Regions from separate parts of the Lentzea sp. HUAS TT2 genome, predicted to be linked through region 2. Evidence: riboswitches for the same ligand, from Rfam matches in the RefSeq annotation. Region 2 holds a riboswitch; each other region holds the start of a gene.
The links. A riboswitch is a leader RNA that binds a small molecule or an ion and turns the genes downstream of it on or off. The one in region 2 is predicted to bind cobalamin.
Positions count from the first base shown of each region.

Region 1: linked by a shared signal. The riboswitch ahead of ACSHWB_RS28445 (ribonucleoside-diphosphate reductase subunit alpha) and the one ahead of cobN (cobaltochelatase subunit CobN) in region 2 are both predicted to bind cobalamin.
Region 3: linked by a shared signal. The riboswitch ahead of ACSHWB_RS05540 (putative cobaltochelatase) and the one ahead of cobN (cobaltochelatase subunit CobN) in region 2 are both predicted to bind cobalamin.
Region 4: linked by a shared signal. The riboswitch ahead of metE (5-methyltetrahydropteroyltriglutamate--homocysteine S-methyltransferase) and the one ahead of cobN (cobaltochelatase subunit CobN) in region 2 are both predicted to bind cobalamin.

Region 1 covers NZ_CP196667.1:5,828,504-5,831,723, reverse strand. The annotation lists gene ACSHWB_RS28455 (LysR family transcriptional regulator ArgP) at 1-365, opposite strand, end outside; gene ACSHWB_RS28450 (LysE/ArgO family amino acid transporter) at 435-1,013, shown strand; cobalamin riboswitch at 1,211-1,421, shown strand; gene ACSHWB_RS28445 (ribonucleoside-diphosphate reductase subunit alpha) at 1,528-3,220, shown strand, end outside.
Region 2 covers NZ_CP196667.1:299,735-302,954, reverse strand. The annotation lists gene ACSHWB_RS01530 (precorrin-8X methylmutase) at 1-432, opposite strand, end outside; gene ACSHWB_RS01525 (hypothetical protein) at 429-1,409, opposite strand; cobalamin riboswitch at 1,421-1,551, shown strand; gene cobN (cobaltochelatase subunit CobN) at 1,587-3,220, shown strand, end outside.
Region 3 covers NZ_CP196667.1:1,104,485-1,107,704, reverse strand. The annotation lists gene ACSHWB_RS05550 (helix-turn-helix domain-containing protein) at 1-384, shown strand, start outside; gene ACSHWB_RS05545 (threonine aldolase family protein) at 395-1,354, shown strand; cobalamin riboswitch at 1,385-1,523, shown strand; gene ACSHWB_RS05540 (putative cobaltochelatase) at 1,563-3,220, shown strand, end outside.
Region 4 covers NZ_CP196667.1:9,271,889-9,275,108, reverse strand. The annotation lists gene metE (5-methyltetrahydropteroyltriglutamate--homocysteine S-methyltransferase) at 1-1,477, opposite strand, end outside; cobalamin riboswitch at 1,586-1,790, opposite strand; gene ACSHWB_RS43735 (TetR/AcrR family transcriptional regulator) at 1,789-2,349, opposite strand; gene ACSHWB_RS43730 (enoyl-CoA hydratase/isomerase family protein) at 2,426-3,166, shown strand; gene ACSHWB_RS43725 (AMP-binding protein) at 3,159-3,220, shown strand, end outside.

The sequences.
Region 1 (3,220 bases), 4.6 Mb from region 2:
TCGCGGTGGAGGTCGAACGAGATCCTCAGCGACGACGGAACCCGTTGCAGGGCAGGCAGGAACCACGTGGCGAGCGAGTCCGCGTTCACCGCGATCGGCACCCGCACCACGGCGTCCTCGCCCAGTGCCGCGTCGAGGTCCTGGTCCAGCGCGAGCAGTTGCCGACCGTAGCGGACGATCACCTCGCCGGACGGGGTGAGGCGCACCGGGCGCGCACGCACCAACAACACCCGGCCCGTTCGCTGCTCCAGCGCCTTGATGCGTTGCGACACAGCGGAAGGCGTGACGTGCAACGCGGCCGCGGCGGCGTCGAACGTGCCCGCGTCGACGACCGCGAGCAGTGTCCGCACCAGATCCAGATCCATCACGACCACTAATGGTACGTAAGAATCTGTAGCTGGTCTCATCAAAGCGGCGTAAATACCGTGAACACCGTGACTGACCTGCTGCTCGGCTTCGGCACCATGATGACCCTGATCGTCGCGATCGGGGCGCAGAACGCTTTCGTGCTGCGCCAGGGACTTCGGCGCCACGCGGTCGCGCAGGTCGTCGCCGTGTGCGCGATCTCGGACGCGATCCTGGTCGCGGTGGGCGTCGCCGGGTTCGGCGCGATCGTGAAGGCGTTCCCCGCGGCCATCACGATCGCCGCGGTCGTGGGCGGGATCTTCCTGCTGGGGTACGGATTTCTCGCGGCACGCCGCGCGTTCGCCCCGTCAGCCCTGAACGCCGGCACGGACATGAGCACCCGCCCCGTCCTCACCGCGCTCGCACTGACGTGGCTCAACCCGCACGTCTACCTCGACACGCTCCTGCTGCTCGGCTCGATCGCGGCCGGCCGCTGGCTGTTCGGCGTCGGCGCGGTCACCGCCAGCATCACGTGGTTCGTCGCGCTCGGCTTCGGCGCCCGGCTGCTCAGCCCGCTGTTCGCGAGGCCCCGCGCGTGGCGGGTGCTCGACGGCCTGATCGCCGCCGTGATGATCACTCTCGGGGTGACCCTGATCGCCGGCTCATGATCATCACGAGCACCGCCGCCACCGCCAGCACGCCGCTCGTCACGGGTGCCGCGGCACCGACGAAAAGGGACGTCGAAGCGAGCCCCGCACTGACCAGAGCACCGAAGACGACCCGAGGCCGAAGATCACCCACGTAGATCACCCTAACCCACGACACGCCCATGTTGGGTGGCGATTCAGACCCCACCACCACATGTAGTATCTGCCGCGCTAGTGGTTCACCGGCTTGGCTCAACGAGCCGGTGAGGCAAGAGGGAACCTGGTGAAAATCCAGGACTGCCCCGCAGCGGTAAGTGGGAACGAAAGCCGTCAACGAAGCACTGGGTCTCACGACCTGGGAAGCGACGGCCGGTAGGAGTTCGCGGTACGCCCACGAGTCCGAAGACCTGCCACTGGTGTGTGCGCAAGCCTGCGCGCACGACACGGTGCCCCGAGGGAGGGCGGCTGTGTGCCCAGCGGCGTGTCCGCTGGCGCGCGCACGCGTTTCCTCGGGCCGATCTCGCGAGGAGAGAGCGTGCCCGACCGCCTTTCAGTGGTCATCGACGAAGCCTGCGCCGACCTGCCCAACGCGTCGGCCGAGGCGGTTCTGGCCGAGACCAAGCGCAACCTCTACGACGGCATCACCGACGCCGAGCTCGCGCTGGCGCCGATCATGGCCGCGCGCACGATGGTCGAGCACGACCCGGACTACTCCTACGTCAGCGCCAGGCTGCTGCTGGACAAGCTCCGCGCCGAGGCCTGCGGCATCCCCCTGTCGCACGCCGAGATGACCGAGCGCTACCCCGCGTACTTCGCGCAGTTCGTGCGCTACGGCATCGAGTTCGGCCAGCTCGACCCGCGCCTGGCCGACTTCGACCTGGCCCGCCTGGGCGCCGCCCTCGACGCGTCCCGCGACCTGAACTTCCAGTTCCTGGGCATGCAGACCCTGTACGACCGCTACTTCCTGCACCACGACGACCGCCGCTACGAGCTGCCGCAGGCGTTCTTCATGCGCGTGGCCATGGGCCTCGCCCTGCAGGAGGACGACCGCGACGCCCGCGCCATCGAGTTCTACGAGCTGCTCTCGTCGTTCGACTTCATGTGCTCGACGCCGACGCTGTTCAACTCGGGCACCACGCGCCCGCAGCTGTCGTCGTGCTTCCTCACCACGGTCGACGACGACCTGGCCGGGATCTTCCACGGCATCAGCAACAACGCGCTGCTCAGCAAGTTCGCCGGTGGGCTCGGCAACGACTGGACCCCGGTCCGCGGCATCGGTGCGCACATCAAGGGGACCAACGGGCGGTCGCAGGGGGTCGTGCCGTTCCTCAAGATCGCGAACGACACCGCGGTGGCCGTGAACCAGTGCTTCGCACCGGAGACCGGTGTCTACACCGCCGACGGCGCCAAGGCGATCAAGGACATCCGGGTCGGCGACCTGGTGCTCGGTGTCAGCGGCAACTACCGCGAGGTCACCGGCGTCATGCTCTACGACCAGGTCGACCCGATGGTCGAGGTCAAGGTCAAGCACTCCGTCGAGACGCTCAAGGTCACCGCGGGGCACCCGTTCTACGCCATCAAGGGCGTGCCGCTCGGCCAGGAGAACGCCCGCACCCTCAAGTGGCTCGCCAACGACAAGGTGCGCCCGGAGTGGGTGGACGCCGGTCAGCTGGAGAAGGGTGACTACGTCGCCCAGGTGATCCCCAAGGAGATCGTGCCCGTCCCCGGCCTCGGCGAGGACGACGCGCGGCTGTACGGGATCCTGCTGGGTGACGGGCACCTGTCGAAGGACGGCATGCAGTGGGGTGTCTCCGGCAACCCCGAGCTGGACGTGCACCTGGACTTCGTGCGTGAGTACCTGTCCACGCGCGGCATCCACTTCTGGGAGAGCGGGCGCGACGACACCTACCTCCAGATCCACTGGGCTTCTGGACGTGGCGTCCGGCGTGACGCCGAGACGGACCGCATCACCGGCGCGGGCGACCCCACGCTTCCGTTCACCCACGAGGATCTCTACGACGGCGACCGCAAGAAGCGGATCTCCCGGAGGTTCTCCCACCTTCCGCACGCGCAGACTCGGAAGTTGTTGCAGGGTCTGCTGGAGACCGATGGTGGCGTGTCCCGTGGTGTCGAGGTCTACTTCACCACGACGTCCTCCGCGCTCGCCGCAGGTGTCCGCTATCAGTTGCTGCGTCTCGGAGTTCCCTCCGCTGGGCAGTACCGCGAAC
Region 2 (3,220 bases):
GAGGAGGTGGAACAACGCGGTGGGGGCGTTGCCGATCGCGATCACCGCGCCGTCGAAGCGGTCAGCGAGCAGTTCGAGTGCGGCGGCACTGCGCGTGTTGCCGATCTCCTGCGCTCGTGACGGCGTGCGCGGATCCTGCAGGTAGCAAAGGACTTCGTTGTCCTTCGGCAGACGGCGGCGGGTCACGCCGGACGCGACCATGTTGGCGTCGCACAGGATCGGGGCGCCGCCCCGCAACGCCTCCCTGGCGTCGCGCACGACGTTCGGGGAGAACGCGACGTCGTCGGGCAGGTCGGTCATGCCGCACGCGTGGATCATGCGGACGACGACTTTCGCGACGTCCGCCGGGAACCTGGTGAGGTCCGACTCCGCGCGAATGGTGGCGAAGGACTGGCGGTAGATCTCCGCCCCGTCCTTGATGTACTGCGTCACCTGATCTCCTCGTAGCCGTCGCCGGTCGCGACGAACTCGATCACATCGCCGGCGGGACGGCCGCAGCGGCGTGCACAGCCCGACCAGTGAACGGGCCGGTCGTGCGGGGTTCCGAGCCACGCGCGGGCGTCGGCCCGCACGTCGGAGAGCGACTTCGCGCAGCCGGGGCGCCCGGTGCAGGCGCTCACGCCGTGCCAGGGGGATTCCGGGTCCGTGATCAGGCCGGAGGTGTCGGTGCCGGCGGGGACGACCAGGCTGCGCCACGGGGTCAGGCGGAGGGGCACGCCGGGGAGCTGGTGGGCGTCGAGGCGGCCGAGCGGGACCCCTGGCGTCAAAGGTGAAGGTGCGACAGGAGTCACAACCGGGGTGAGGCGCGGGGCGTCGGTGGCGCCGAAGTGAGCGGTGATCTTTCGCACACCGTCGTCCACTTCGGACAGGCGCCAGGCCGGGCCGCGGAGCTGCTGGAAGAGGCGGGCGGCGGTGAGGACGGCGGAGACGGGGTCGGCGACGCGGATGCCGGTGTCGCGGCCTGCGAGCAGCAGAACGTCGCTGACCAGCCCGAAGTCGCCGCCCAGCCCACTCACCGAAGCACCCACCGTCACCAGGAAACGCCCTGGCAGCGAGGCCAGCAGAGGGTCCGCGCACAGAGCCGCGTCGATCTCGTCGACCAGCGCCTGGTTGTCCTCCAGCGGCGCCGCGATGATGTTGCGGATCCGCTCGTGCGACGCCGACGGCAACAGCCCGGCCGCGGCCAGCCGCGCCCCCAGCTCCACCCCGTCCGCGAGCCCCCTGATCTGGAGGTTCGCCCGCGAGGTCAGCTCCACCGAACCGTTCCCCAGCTCAGCCGCGGCCGTCCGCACCACATCCCACTGAGCAGCGGAAAGAGTGCCGCCCGGCACCCGGATGCGCGCCAGCCCGCCGTCGGCCGCGGCGTGCAGCTCGACGGCGCCGGGGCAGGCGTCCGGGTGACTACGCATAGGTCGGACTGTAACCCGCCGGTTAGGGTGAGCCCGAACGACGAAGCGCAGGAGGAAGCCGGTGCGAATCCGGCGCGGTCCCGCCACTGTGACCAGCGAACACCGCTGGGAGTCAGGAACTCCGCTTCCGAGTCACCCGCACTTTGGGGCGAGGACCCCACGAGGGATGGAGCCTGCGTGATCCTGCTGCTGTCGACCTCCGACACCGACCTGCTGTCGGCGCGTGCGAGCGGAGCCGAGTACCGGCTCGGCAACCCGGCGCGACTGACGACCGACGACCTGCCCGCGTTGATGCAGGACGTCAGCCTCGTGCTCGTGCGCATCCTCGGTGGGCGCCGGATGTGGGAGGAAGGGCTCGACTGGCTGCTGGCCAGCGGGCTGCCGGTGGTGGTGCTCGGTGGTGAGCAGCAGCCGGACGCGGCGCTGATGGAGCTGTCGACGGTGCCCGGCGGGGTCTGCGCGGAGGCGCACCTCTACCTCGCGCACGGCGGTCCGGCGAACCTCACCGAGCTGCACAAGTTCCTCTCCGACACCGTGCTGCTGACCGGCCACGGCTTCGAGGCCCCCACGGCCACCCCCACCTGGGGTGTGCTGGAACGCGAGACCGCTCCAGAAGGTCCGACGGTCGCGGTCCTCTACTACCGCGCCCACCACGTGGCCGGGAACACGGCGTTCGTCCACGCCCTGTGCGACGCGATCGAGGCCAAGGGCGGCAAGCCACTGCCGGTCTACTGCTCCTCGCTGCGCACCGCCGAGCCCGAGCTGCTCGACACGCTGCGCCAGGCCGACGCGCTCGTCGTGACGGTGCTCGCCGCCGGTGGCACGAACCCCGCGAAGGCTTCGGCGGGTGGCGACGACGACGCGTGGGACGTCGGTGCGCTGGCCGCGCTCGACGTGCCGATCCTGCAAGGGTTGTGCCTCACGTCGAGCCGCGCGTCGTGGGACGAGAACGACGACGGACTGTCTCCTTTGGACACCGCGACCCAGGTCGCGATCCCGGAGTTCGACGGCCGTATCATCACGGTCCCGTTCTCCTTCAAGGAGATCGACGAGGACGGCCTCACCGTCTACGTCGCCGACCCCGAACGGGCGCTGCGCGTCGCGGGCATCGCGGTCCGGCACGGCAGGTTGCGGCACATCCCGGTCGCGGAGCGCAAGATCGCGGTCATGCTGTCGGCGTACCCGACCAAGCACTCCCGCATCGGCAACGCGGTCGGCCTGGACACGCCGGCGTCGACCGTGCGGCTGCTGAAGGCCATGCAGGAGCACGGGTACGACATCGGCGACGCGCTGCCGGGTGTGCAGGAACTGGACGGCGACGCGTTGATCCACGCGTTGATCGCGGCCGGTGGCCAGGACGCCGACTGGCTGACGCAGGAGCAGTTCGAGAGCAACCCCGTGCGCATCGCGGCCGCGGACTACCGGGAGTTCTACGAGACGCTGCCCGAGGAATTCCGCGAGTCGATGCAGGAGCACTGGGGCGAGGCGCCCGGCACGCTCTTCGTCGACCACTCCAAGTCCAAGGACGGCGAGATCGTGCTGGCCGCGTTGCGGTCCAACAACGTCGTCGTGATCGTGCAGCCGCCGCGCGGGTTCGGCGAGAACCCGATCGCGATCTACCACGACCCGGACCTGCCGCCGTCGCACCACTACCTCGCGGCGTACCGGTGGATCGAGTCGAACTTCGGCGCGGACGCGGTCGTGCACGTCGGCAAGCACGGCAACCTGGAGTGGTTGCCCGGCAAGACCGTCGGCATGTCGGCATCCTGCGGCACGGACGCGGCGCTCGGCGATCTGCCGCTGGTGTACCC
Region 3 (3,220 bases), 800 kb from region 2:
AAGGGCACCGTGTTCCGGCGGTTCGGCGACAAGGCGGGCCTGGTGAACGCAGTGGTCGACGAGACGGCCGCCTCCTGGATCAAGACGGCATCGTTGGAGTGCCGCTCCGCCGGGGAGTTCGCCGGCACCCTGTTCGACCACGTGCTGGCGTCGTTGCCGCTGGTCATCGCGGTGGAGCGGACGACGGCGCGCAGCTGCGAGGGCAACTTCCGGATCACCGTGGAGCGACTCGCCCGGCTGGTCGGCTCGACCTTCAAAGCGCACACCGTGCTGGCCGTGCTCAGGGGCGAGCACATCGAGTTCCTGCTGGCCCAGGGCATGACGGCCGCCGAGATCCGGGACGGGGTTATCTCGCTCGCGGACACGCTCGCCGCTGAGGTTTGATGCGGTGGTGATGAACCGACAGCTCTCCGGAACCCGCAAGAAGACGCTCCTGGAGAGGCTCGGCCCGGTGCCGGACGTCGACCCCGACCGCTACGGCGACGGCGGCCCGGTGGGCGCGCTGGAGGAGCGGGTCGCGCAGCTGCTGGGCACCGAGGCCGCGCTCTTCGTGCCGACCGGGACCATGGCGCAGCAGATCGCCCTGCGGTGCTGGGCCGACCGCACGCACAACCCGATCGTGGCGATGCATCCGCAGGCCCATCCGCTGGACCACGAGGACGACGCGCTGACCGTGCTGTCCGGTCTGCGTCCGATCAAGGTCAGGAATTCCGAGATAGCCACCTGTCCCGAGCCGTACGGGACGTTGCTGCTGGAGGTGCCGGACCGCGAGGCCGGGTTCGTCCTGCCGACCTGGGACGAGCTGACCTCGCTGGTCGACGCCGCCCGCGAACGGGACGCGGTCGTGCACCTCGACGGCGCCCGGCTGTGGGAGAGCACACACGGCCTGGGCAAGCCGCTGCCCGAGATCGCCGGGCTCTTCGACTCGGTCTACGTGTCGTTCTACAAGTCCCTCGAAGGCATCTCCGGCGCGGCGCTCGCCGGCACCCGGGACTTCATCGACCAGGCACGGGTGTGGCGGCACCGGTACGGCGGCATGCTGTTCCAGCAGTGGCCGGCGGCGCTGTCCGCGTTGCACGGCCTGGACACCGTGCTGCCCCGGCTGGGCACCTACGTCGAGCACGCCAAGGTCGTGGCCGCCGCCATGGGCCTGCCGGAGCCGCACACCCACCAGTTCGCGCTGCACCTGCCCGGCGACCCGAAGCGGCTCACCGAGGTGAGCGGGAAGTTCCTCGGCAACTTCTGGCGGGACGGGACGCTCGCGAAGAACGAGATCACCGTCGCGGAGCCCGCACTGGAGTGGACGGCGGACGAGGTGGCGGAGGCCTGGGCACAGTTCCAGAGCCTGATCTAGGGCGACGTCGCTCACCTGGCTGTTGGACCCGGCGGTGCGAAATGCGACGATGCCGGGGCTGTGAGGGGAGTGCGAGGAAGCCGGTGCGAATCCGGCGCCGTCCCGCGACTGTGACCGGTTCTTTGGAGTGAACCGGGAGTCAGGAACTCGTCCCCCTCTTTGATCACCGACCGCGGGCGTGGACACCCGAGGAAGGACTTCGCCGAGCATGTACCCCTTTTCGGCTGTCGTCGGCCATGACGACCTCCGGCTCGCCCTGCTGCTGAACGCCGTGCACCCCGGCATCGGCGGCGTGCTGGTCCGCGGTGAGAAGGGGACCGCGAAGTCGACCATCGTGCGTGCCCTCGCCGCGCTGTTGCCCGAGCTGGACGTGTCGGAGGGCTGCCGCTTCGGCTGCGTGCCCGGCAGCACCGACTGCCCCGACGCGCCGCACGACGGCGTCGAGCGACGACCGGCCAAGCTCGTCGAGCTGCCCGTCGGCGCCACCGAGGACCGGCTGGTCGGCTCGCTCGACCTGGAGAAGGCGCTGACCGAGGGCGTGCGGGCGTTCCAGCCGGGACTGCTGGCCGCGGCGCACCGGGGCGTGCTCTACGTCGACGAGGTCAACCTGCTGCACGACCACCTGGTCGACCTGCTGCTCGACGCCGCCGCGATGGGGCGCGCGCACGTGGAACGCGAGGGCGTCTCGGTCTCGCACCCGTCGCAGTTCCTGCTGGTCGGCACCATGAACCCCGAGGAGGGCGAGCTGCGGCCGCAGCTGCTCGACCGGTTCGGGCTGACCGTGGCGGTGAAGGCGGCGCGGGACGTGGGCGTGCGCACCGAGGTCATCCGGCGCCGGCTCGCCTACGAGGCCGACCCCGTGACGTTCGCGGCGAAGTGGGAGGCCGAGGACGCGAACCTCAGGCAGCAGATCGCCGAGGCCAAGCGGAAGCTGCCGCTGGTGTCCCTTCCGGACGGTGAGCTGCGCCGGATCGCCGCTGTCTGCGCGGCTTTCGAGGTCGACGGCATGCGCGCGGACCTCGTCGTCGCCCGTGCGGCGATCGCCCACGCGGCGTGGCGCGGTGCCGAGAGCGTCGAGGAGACCGACGTCGAGACCGCGGTCCGGCTCGCCCTGCCGCACCGGCGCCGCCGCGACCCGTTCGACGAGCCCGGCATCGAGGAGCAGCAGCTCGAGGACGCGATGCGCCAGGCGGCCGAGCACGCGGAGGAACCCGACGACCAGGGCCCGGACGACGACGGCCCTGGCGGTGGTGAGCTCCCGGAACCGCAGGAAGGCCCCAAGGGCAACGGGAACGCGCCCAACGACCGTCCGGCACCGGAGCCCGCGCCCGCGTTCAAGGCACGGCTGCTGGAGGTCCCTGGAGTCGGCGAAGGCGCGCCTGGCAAGCGTTCCAGGGCCCGCGCCCGCACCGGCCGGATCGTCCGTTCATCCAAAGTGGACGGCAGCGGGCTGCATCTCGTCGACACGCTCACGAACGCGGCGCCGCACCAGGCGACGCGCGGACGGACCGGCCCCGGACTGCTGCTGACCGCCGCCGACCTGCGCAAGGCCGTCAGGGAGGGCAAGGAGTCGAACCTCGTCCTGTTCGTCGTCGACGCCTCCGGCTCGATGGCGGCGCAGAAGCGGATGTCGGCCGTCAGCGGCGCGGTGATCTCGTTGCTGCGCGACGCCTACCAGCGCCGGGACAAGGTCGGCGTGGTGACGTTCCGCGGTACCCAGGCCGAAGTCGCTTTGCCCCCGACGACTTCCGTGGACGCGGCCGCCACCAGGCTCAAGAAGATGCGCACCGGAGGCCGGACCCCGCTCGCGGACGGTCTGATGAAGGCCCACCGCGTCCTGGAGATCGAACGGATGCGCGACCCGCA
Region 4 (3,220 bases), 1.2 Mb from region 2:
TGCTGGCAAAGCCTTCCAGGTGTTCGGCGAAGTACTGGACCATGTCGTTGCGCTCGGGTTCGCCGTGCACCAGCACGTCCAGGCCGATGTCCTCCTGCAGGTCGATCACGCGGCCGATCTCGTCGCGCATCCGCTGCCCGTACTCGTCCTCGGTGATCTCGCCGTTCCTGACCGCCGCGCGCGCCCTGCGGATGTCGCCGGTCTGCGGGAACGAGCCGATCGTCGTGGTCGCGAGCGGCGGCAGCCCGAGCCGGGCCTGCTGGGCCGCGGCCCGTTCCTCGTACGGCGCGCGGAGGCTGTGCTCCGGCCGCAGCGACGCGATGCGCGCCCGCACGTGGTCGTCCCGGCGCGGGCTGGGCACCTGGCGTTTCGCCTCGTCGGCCCAGGCGCCGTCGGCTCCCTCGCGCAAAGCCTTGCCCAGCACCACGATCTCGCGGACCTTCTGCCGGGCGAACGCCAGCCGCGCCTGCACGTCCGGCTCCAGGTCCTCAGCCTCCAGGTCGTACGGCACGTGCAGCAGCGTGGAGGACGACGACACGACGACCTCGCTCGCGAAGCCCAGCAGTGTCGCGGCCTTCGCCAGCGCGGTGTGCAGGTCGGTGCGCCACACGTTGCGTCCGTCGACCAGGCCGGCGACCAGGATCTTGTCGCGCAACGCGGGGATCGCGACCGACGTGTCCGGTGCGCTCACGAGGTCGATGCCGATCGCCTCGACCTGGGAGGCCGCCAGGATCGGCAGCGCCTCACCGAGATCGCCGTAGTAGCCGGTGACCAGCAGCTTCGGCCGGCCCGGCAGCCCGCTCAGCGTCCGGTACGTGCGGCGCAACGCGTTCAGCTCGGCCGCCGTGCGGTCGGCGGCGAACGCGGGTTCGTCGATCTGCACCCACTCGACGCCCTCGACGCGCAGGCGGCCGAGCAGCTCGACGTAGGCCTCGAGCAGGCGGTCGAGCAACGTCAGCGGGTCGAAGCCCGGGACCGTGCTCTTGGCCAGCAACAGGAACGTCACTGGGCCGAGCAGCACCGGACGGGTCGTGAAACCGCGTTCGAGCGCTTCGCGGTACTCGGCGATCGGCTTGTCACCGGCCAGCCGGAACTCGGTGTCCGGGCCCAGTTCCGGCACCAGGTAGTGGTAGTTCGTGTCGAACCACTTGGTCAGCTCCAGGGCCGCGGCGCCGTCACGGCCGCGTGCCGCCGCGAAGTAGGTGTCCAGTTCGGACAGTCCGAGGTCGCGGAACCGCTGCGGGATCGCGCCGAACAGCTGGGTCGTGTCGAGCACCTGGTCGTAGAACGAGAACGTGTTCGACGGCACGGAGTCCAGTTCGGACAGTTCGGCCCAGGTCTGCGCCCTGAGCTGCTTCGCCGTCTCCCGCAGGGCGGCCTCGTCGATCTTCCCAGTCCAGTACTGCTCGACCGCGCGCTTCAGCTCGCGCTTCGGTCCGATTCGGGGATAACCAAAGACAGTGCTGCCGATGGTCACAAGCTCTCTCCTCGCGAGCGTGCGGAAGCACCGGAGACACGCGAGCAGGACGGCACGCAGCCGCGCCCGTCAGCCCGCCCGAGAGGCTCCGGAGCACCGCGCACCGGGTCGGCGCGCGGACCGGCGGCAGGTCTTCGGACTCGTGGGCGTGTTGCCTGCTCCTACCGGCCGTCGCTTCCCAGATCTGGCAGACCCAGTGCTTCTGACGGCTTTCGTTCCCACTCACCGCTGCGGGGCAGTCCCGGACTCGCACCGGGTTCCCTTTTGCTCCACCCGGAACGAGCCCGGGTGAACCGCTGGCAGCACCGACCCTAGCGGGCCGCGCCGAGCATGCCCAGCGCCATGTCCGCGTACTGGACGGTGAGATCACTCAGGTCGACCGGCCCGGTGGGGGAGTACCAGCGCGAAACCCCGCTGCACATCTCCAGCAATGCGAGCCGCGCCACACCCGGATCGGCCACGGTCAGCTTCCGTGCCTTCACCCCGTCGTCGATGGCCTGCTGCCAGAAGCGTTCGTAGCGGTCGCGCAACGCCACGATCTCCGCGCGCCGCTCACCGGTCAGTGCGCGCATCTCGCCGTCCACGACCGTCGTCTCGCGCGGCTTCTCGGCGTGCGCGCGCACGTGCATCTCGACCAACGCGACGAGGCGGTCCGTCTCGTCGCCGGTGATCAGCTCGGCCTTGCCGATCAGCTCGGTGAGGCTGGTGCGCATGATCTCGGCCAGCAGGTCTTCCTTGGTGCCCATGTAGTGGTAGAGCGTGGCCGACGAGAGGCCGGCGGCCTGGGCGAGGTCGCGGATGCCGGTGCCGTGGAAGCCGCGTTCGGCGAACAACCGCACGGCGGCCTCGCGGACCCGTTCCTCCGTCGTCATCTGCTGCCTCCCTTGACCGGCCGGACGCGCTCACTCTAGCGTCAAGCCCGATCGATCGATCGATCGAAGGGGAGAGATGACCGTCGACTACTCCTGTGCCGAGGGCATCGCCCAGGTGCACCTGAACCGTCCGGAACGGCTCAACGCCGTGGTCCCGGCGCTGGTCGAGGACCTGCTGGCGGCGTTCGCGCGGGCTCGTGAGGACGGGGCGCGGGTGATCGTGCTGGCGGGCCGCGGCAAGGCGTTCTGCGCGGGCCACGACCTCAAGGAGCCGGTGCCGGTCGAGACCGAGAAGCAGACGCGGGCACGGCTGGAGCGCATCCAGGACGTCACCCGCGCGATCCGCGACTTCCCCGGTGTGGTGATCGCGGCGGTCCACGGGTACGCGCTCGGTGCGGGCGCCGAGTTCGCCCTGGGGTGCGACCTCATCGTGACGAGTATCGGAGCGGAGTTCGGGTTTCCCGAGGTCAGCGTTGGTCTCAGCGTCACAGGAGGCATCTCTGGCCTGCTGCCGAAGGTCGTCGGTCCGCACAAGGCGAAGGAATGGCTGCTGCTGGGCGAGCGGATCACCGGTGGCCGGCTGATGCAGCTCGGGGTGGTCTACCGGGAGGTCTACGACCACGAGAAGCACGCGATGAAGCTCGCGAAACGCATCGCTGCCCAGCCGCCGGTGGCCGCGTTGCTGGCGAAACGCGCGGTCGACCAAGGCTGCGGCGCGACGCTTGATCAGGCGCTGGCCACCGAGGTCGACCACGCCGTGATCACCAGCACCTCCGGTGAGGGGGACAAGCCCCGTGAGGAGTTCGGCCGTGGCTGATCTCATCGGAGCACTGCGCACGGCCGTGACGCGGTGGCCGGACAAGATCGCGTG